3 regions of the Marivita sp. NO-S04 genome follow, and region 2 is predicted to be linked to each of the others. Evidence: riboswitches for the same ligand, from Rfam matches in the RefSeq annotation. Region 2 holds a riboswitch; each other region holds the start of a gene.

Region 1 (2,263 bases), 990 kb from region 2:
GCCAGAGCCTCTGAAATCGGATGAAATTCGTGCTGCGAAAACATCGCCTGAAGCGTTCCCGCCATCCGGCCCTGCCAATGCCAATGTTCCAGACGTTAGTGACCGCGATCCGACAAAGACAAGAATGTCGTCAATCGGTTCAGACAGAGTGACTGTCTCGATTTCAAAGGTTGTAGGGTTCTTGATGCTGAACACCGTGCCGACGGGGACGTCGATGAACTCATCGTTGAGGATTGCTGTCCATTCCGCAGCGGCTGCATCCAAGGCCGCGCGGCGGTTTGGGTCATCGAAAAACCCATCACTATCGTAGCGGTAATCGAAGTGGAATGAAAACGACACGGGCACAAACCTCTTTGGTCACAGCACACTCAAACGGGTCTCATCCACTGCAGGTCCTCCTGAGGGCGAAACGGTCTTATCAAGGTTGGTGGCGAACTTGGTCCATTTCGTGATCGCAATTGGGCAATAAGGTACTGAAAACGAGCAAATTCCTGTAAAAATTTATGGATGACTTAATCATGTACCTGCGACCAAGCGCCAAGGTGGCAGAATGCAAAGCCCACTTGACGCATCCTTAACGTCGGGTGCAGATGAGCGTGTCTACGGTCCGAGCGTTCAACAGCGTTCGGTGAAAAGGGAACGCGGTGCTTCTTCGGAAAAATCCGCGACTGCCCCCGCAACTGTGAGCGGTGAGCGACGCTGAAAGTGCCACTGGTGTCCGTCACGGACCCTGGGAAGGCCAGCATAGCAGAGACCCGCAAGTCAGGAGACCTGCCGAAGACGAACACCCAGTCCAATCGCGGGGCGCGATGGGGCGGCGGCTTCGTCCGTAGTGGTGTAAATCACCGTCTGCGGATGCGTCAGCATTCCAGATTTTTCATCACTCCGGTGCAGTGCGCCGGACAAGGCTGGGATCAATGAAATGACACGGCTCACCTCGAGATTACTTCTTTGCAGCACTCTCATCGCGCCATCAGCACTGATGGCACAGGATGTCAGTGGCGCAGTTATCGAACTCGAAGACATCGTCGTCTTCGGCGGATTGCTTCCGACGAACCTCGACACAACCGGTGCCACGATCGACGTGGCCAATTCCGCAGATATCCAACGCGAAGGGGCAAGTGCCACTGCCGCGCTCGATCTGCTTCCGGGCGTCTCGGTCAGCGCCAACGGTGGTTTGGGCAGCAGTGCGACAGTTCGTATTCGCGGCTTGAGCGGCCCCTATGTCGGGGTTCGAATTGATGGTATTGATGTCACGGATCCATCGGGCCCACAGACAGCCTTCAACTTCGGCAGACTAACCACCGGCTCGCTGGATCGTCTGGCAGTTGTCAAAGGGACGCAATCCGCAGTCTATGGGTCAGAAGCGATTGCCGGTGTCGTCGAGGTTGAGACTTGGCGGCCTGAAGTTTCTGGCGTTTCGGGCAAGGCACAGCTTGAACTGGGCAGCTTTGAAACCCGCTCTGCAAACCTGAGTTTCGGATATCTTGATGATCGTGCCGAACTGGCGTTGAGCCTTGGACGCGTGACCAGCGAAGGCTATTCGGCACGTGACACGGATGATGAAAACGACGGCTTTGAACAAAGCTTGGTCAATCTGTTTGCAGCCTACCAAGTCAGTGATGCCATCCGCATTGGATTTAACGGTTTCTGGTCGGAAGGCACCGCAGAGTATGATCAGGCGGCAACCGATCCGCGCGGCGAAATCGACGAAACACGCCGCGGCGTGCGGATGTTTGGCGAAGTGCAAGCGGGGGCTTGGACGCATGAGCTGTCCTTCAGCCGATACGAGATCGAACGGTTTGATCCGGTGGGCTTCACCCGCGATTTTCTTGGCGAACGCGATACAGTCGCCTACTTGGCCACGGGTGATCTGTCCTCGGGCGTGTCTCTTGCTTTTGGCGCAGACTGGAGCGAAGAGCGCGCAGCCTTGGATGGCGATGCATATGATGCATCGAACTCGGCGGTATTTGCAGAAGTGAAAGCGACACCAACCGATGCCGTCGAACTTTCGCTGACCCTGCGCTACGATGATTATTCGGACTTCGACGGGCAACTCTCGGGGCGTGCTGCTTTGTCGTATCGGCTGGACGAGGCAACCACCGTTCGAGCCTCTCTTGGCATGGGCTATCGTGCGCCGTCCTTGTATGAACGCTTTGGGCCTTATGCCGGATCGACCCCTCTGGACCCAGAAGAAAGCCTGAGCTTCGATCTTGGGATCGAGCATAGCTATGGTGACCGGGGAACGGTCAAGGCCACGGTC
Region 2 (2,263 bases):
TGAAAAACGCCTCGGCACTCAGGCCAATCTTCTCGCGCAGCTTTGCCGGCAGCACAAGCCGCCCGGTCTCATCAACACTGGTCGCGTGGGATTGGCCGTTGAACAACCGTTGCAGCATCTTGCGCTCAACCGATCCCCGTGGGAGCGCTTCGATCTTTTCGTCCACCTCTTCGATGGCCTCGACCGTATAACATTCAAGATATTTGCGACGCTTGTCGCCGTAGACAATAACCAGCTCGGGGTTCAGGCCATCCATATACGCGGGATCGCCCGCTTCGAGGACACGACGAAACGAGGCCGGGATAGACACCCTGCCCTTGCCATCAACCTTGTGATGACTTTCGCCTCTGAACCTCAGTCTACGGGTCACTGCCCTACTGGTCCTTTCATGCCTCTTGTCCCTGGAAACGGAAACGGCGGGTTGATCTGCTGCCACTGATCAACCCGCCGTCCGTGTCCCGTCTCCGGGAAGTCCGACTGCGCGCGCCACCTGGGGGGATGTCTGCTCGCCCGCGCGCCGGATCTCTGTGTTCGATGAAAGCGGGTGCCTGTATGAAACCTGCTTTTTTTATTGTTTGGATACCGCGTCGAGGTCTGTGTCGCCTCGTTTGCTGTTCCTGCTCTCATCTCGTGCATTAGGGATGCCATGGGAAAACATGGGTCGCAACAGTTTTTTATGGGAATTTGCATCCATATGCTGTTTGTGGGCCCCTTCAGAAACCGCATCCGGTAGATAAGTGATCGATTTTTGGCAAAATACGCCACAAGGCATAGAAACAAACACTATATATAGACGCGTACAGCACGCAGGATTGTTGCCCATAATTTCCCACAACCGCAACAAACAAACCAAGAACATCGTCAAATCGCAATGGCTGGAAACTCTGAATCCGACGATTTTCTCCGAATTTCCACCCGAATCACCCCAATGATTCGACTTGTCGCACAGGGCTCGGGCAATCCGTCCCATCTTTTCCCATACCCAGTCCCACCTATTCCCATGCCAGCCCCACACGCGACCTATACGCACCCAAAAGATCACCAAAGCTTGCAATGCAAACAGCCCGGTTGTACGCCAAAGAGGTCATGGTCCGGGCAACCCCCGGTGAAAAGGGAACGTGGTGAAATCCCACGACTGCCCCCGCAACTGTAAGCGGCGAGCGTGTTCGGCATATGCCACTGGGAAACCGGGAAGGCCCGACACACGCCCCGACCCGCAAGTCAGGAGACCTGCCGTGACAGATCACCCTACACTCGCGCGGGGTGCGCGGGCTGTGACGGTACTCCGGTGTGGTGACAGTCACCGCCTTTGGGCATGTCCCGAAGGCTTGATATGTTCGATGCGCGGGAGGCAGAGCGGTGAAGCTCTTTAGTGCGCTGATGGTTTTGACAGTGGCGATGTTCCTCGCATCGCTCTTTGTCGGCTATGCGGCGATCTCTGTTCCCGAAGGCCTGGCAGCGCTGTTTGGCCGGGGCAACCCGCTTTACGTGACGATCATGCAAGACATCCGCCTGCCGCGCGCGCTGTTGGCGGCGATGGTTGGCGTGTCGCTCGGCCTTGCTGGTGCCGCGATGCAGGGGTTCTTGCGCAACCCTCTGGCCGAACCCGGTTTGATCGGCGTATCCGGTTCGGCCGCCCTGGGGGCGGTGATCGCTCTGCAAACCGGGCTGGCCGCCGCCTTTGCACTGGCGCTGCCGATCACGGCACTCAGCTTTGCCGCGTTGGCCGTTGGCCTGATCCTGCTGCTGGCGGGTCCGCGCGGGTCGTCGCTAACCCTGATCCTTGCAGGCATCGCCGTGTCGGCCTTTGCCGCCGCCCTGACATCCCTGACGCTGAACCTCTCCCCCAACCCCTATGCCGCGTCCGAGATCATGTTCTGGATGATGGGCTCGGTCGCCAATCGTGCCATGAGCCATGTATGGCTGGCGCTGCCGATCATGACGCTGGGCTGGATCGCACTGGCCGGACTGGGCCGCGGCCTTGACGCACTGACATTGGGCGAAGACGCAGCAGAAGCCTTGGGCATCTCGCTCTCTCGCCTGCGCCTGCAACTGCTGTTTGGCACCGCCGCCGCCGTGGGTGCGGCAACCGCAATGGCCGGAGCGGTGGGGTTTGTCGGTCTGGTCGTGCCGCACATCCTGCGCCGCTTTGCCCATGGTCGCCCATCGACCCTGCTCTGGGCCTCAGCGCTTGGTGGGGCCGCGATGGTGCTGGCCGCCGACCTGACAACACGGCTTGTTCTGCCGGACCGAGACCTGAAAC
Region 3 (2,263 bases), 530 kb from region 2:
CGCCGCCGATGCCGCCTATCTTGAGAACAAGGTCGCTTTGGGCAGCCATTTTGCCATTACGCGCGGCATGTCCGATGTGGAGGAAGCCCGCATGGTGATGTCCGAGTTCGACGGATCCCAGATCAGCCTTGAGGAGGGTCTTGCCCGCAGCGATGCTTTCTACGAAGAAGCGCTTTCCGCCACGAATGGCGACTTCCTCATCCAACTTGTCGGCTTTGCCGATGCGCCCTTCGCGATGTGATCCACGATGGAAGATGGTGTGAACCCAAAGGCAGGCGCCCAGCCACAGTGGCAGGTAGAAGACAGACATTCGAAAAGCCTTTTGCAACGACTTGAACCGTGTCGCCCAAGTGCTGCCCGGTTTTGGCACCGTTGTCTTAACAAGCCGTGAGCAACCGTACGATCTGCGTCGAATTGGACGCATTGGCACAATGCCAATTGAATGGAATCGCCGCTTCTGTGACAGTAGATAGCGATGGTGGGCAGTGTTCGAAGCGCTGCCCGAATAGGGAATACGGTGCAATTCCGTGACTGCCCCCGCAACTGTGAGCGGTGAGTGCTTCGCGCAAAACCACTGGGCCGACTGGTCTGGGAAGGTGCGAGCTTCACGATGACCCGCGAGTCAGGAGACCTGCCATCACATGTGAACTGAACCCGGGCGGGGTGCACCGGAGGTCGATATGGCTTGCGCCGCTGTGGTGCGGTACATGAATACGACCTCTGTGCGACCCGTTCCTGCGCGGAGGGCGCTGATATGTCGATCGAACGAACCCTGACCCAGTTACAGGTCAATCCTCGCACAGCCGAACGTGCGCGGGAGATTGGGCAATTGGGCTATATGCAATGGCTTGGCGGGCTGCCTGCCAAAGCCTGTTACCTGACCGAGGCCACCTGCGCCTATATGGCAGCAGCACCGTTTCGGGACACCGATCCGGCGGTTGCGGAATTCTGCAAGCTGTTGAAGGCGTCTTTGGATGCTCCGCTTACGCCTCTTGATCTTGCGCTGCCCAAACCACGCCGGCGCGGCGGTGCGAAGGAGCGGCGGCTGTCACTATGACTTTAGGCCAGAGGCGGCGGCTTCGAACGCGGCCGCTGCCTCTTGAGTCATGGGATCACTGAACAAACTGCGGGCAAGGTCTGGGGAAAGGGTGAAACAATCCAGCCCCCGGGCGGCAAGCGCCACCATTTGATCGGCGGTCCGCAGCGATGCCACAAGGATGCGCGGCTTGCCACCAGAGATGGCTTGCATGTTCGAGAGGTGATTCAAGGCTGGCAATCCCGCCTCGTCCATGCGCCCAAAATAGGGGGCCACGAAATCGGCATCTAATGCCTTGGCCACGATCACCTGTTTGGGGTCGTAGACGGCAGTGAGCAGGATTGGGCCACCGAGTGCCTTGATTGACGGGACAGCGCGCAAGGCATCCGGTGTCATCGGGATTTTGACGACCGTGCGCAGACTGGCCGCTGCGCCGGCATCGTAGAGTTTTTTGGCCCAGTCGACATAGGTCTCGACCGGGCCAAACACCTGACCATGCAGTTCCTGTGCACCCAGGTCATGCGCGCGCTTTGCCATCTCGATCCAGTTGATCGCCGGGTACTCCAACCCCGCGCGCTGCGCCAGAAGCGGGTTGGTGGTAATGCCCCGAAAGAGGCCCGTCGGCATGAGTTCTGTCCATGCCGCGCGGTCCGCCGTGTCGAGATAGAGGTCCAAAATATCAGCCGACCGCGGCCATAGCGGTGTCGAGCTCTGACAACGTCGGAGGATTGCACCCCGCGCGGCTGCAATTTATGGCGGCTGCCATACCTGCACGGCGGATCAGGGCTTCGACCTGCGCAGCGTCAAGACCGTCAAGTGCAGCAGGTGCCAGCACGTCGGTCCGAGCCAAACCGGCCAACAGGGTTGCCATGAACGTGTCACCTGCGCCCACGGTGTCGACAAGTCCGGGCACAGGCGGTGCGGGAATGTTCACCGTGTTGTCGCCGCGCATGGCAATTGCGCCGTCGGGGCCTTTGGTCATGACCACCAGTGACGCCGATGTCTGGCTGCGCACATGCGCTAAGGCAGCATCTTGCGGCATATCCGGGCAAAGACCTTCGAGGTCTTCGTCACTGAGCTTCAGGACATGCGCGGCCTGCATCATGCGGAAGATTCGCGCGCGGTAGGCGTCGATATCGGTGATCACCGACAGGCGGACATTCGGATCAAGCGACACAAGTGTCCCCGACGTATAGGCTATTTTGCAGGTCTCTTCCCAAGCGTCGG

The links. A riboswitch is a leader RNA that binds a small molecule or an ion and turns the genes downstream of it on or off. The one in region 2 is predicted to bind cobalamin.
Region 1: another riboswitch for cobalamin. It lies ahead of ACK3EW_RS16940 (TonB-dependent receptor plug domain-containing protein); the one in region 2 lies ahead of ACK3EW_RS12030 (FecCD family ABC transporter permease).
Region 3: another riboswitch for cobalamin. It lies ahead of ACK3EW_RS14645 (hypothetical protein); the one in region 2 lies ahead of ACK3EW_RS12030 (FecCD family ABC transporter permease).

What each region holds. Positions count from the first base shown of each region.
Region 1 is NZ_CM180980.1:3,315,887-3,318,149, reverse strand. It holds gene ACK3EW_RS16945 (DUF4214 domain-containing protein) at 1-339, opposite strand, end outside; cobalamin riboswitch at 587-793, shown strand; gene ACK3EW_RS16940 (TonB-dependent receptor plug domain-containing protein) at 923-2,263, shown strand, end outside.
Region 2 is NZ_CM180980.1:2,321,781-2,324,043, forward strand. It holds gene mraZ (division/cell wall cluster transcriptional repressor MraZ) at 1-370, opposite strand, end outside; cobalamin riboswitch at 1,071-1,252, shown strand; gene ACK3EW_RS12030 (FecCD family ABC transporter permease) at 1,360-2,263, shown strand, end outside.
Region 3 is NZ_CM180980.1:2,856,308-2,858,570, forward strand. It holds gene ACK3EW_RS14640 (PA14 domain-containing protein) at 1-241, shown strand, start outside; cobalamin riboswitch at 460-653, shown strand; gene ACK3EW_RS14645 (hypothetical protein) at 755-1,057, shown strand; gene ACK3EW_RS14650 (transaldolase family protein) at 1,052-1,711, opposite strand; gene ACK3EW_RS14655 (carbohydrate kinase family protein) at 1,716-2,263, opposite strand, start outside.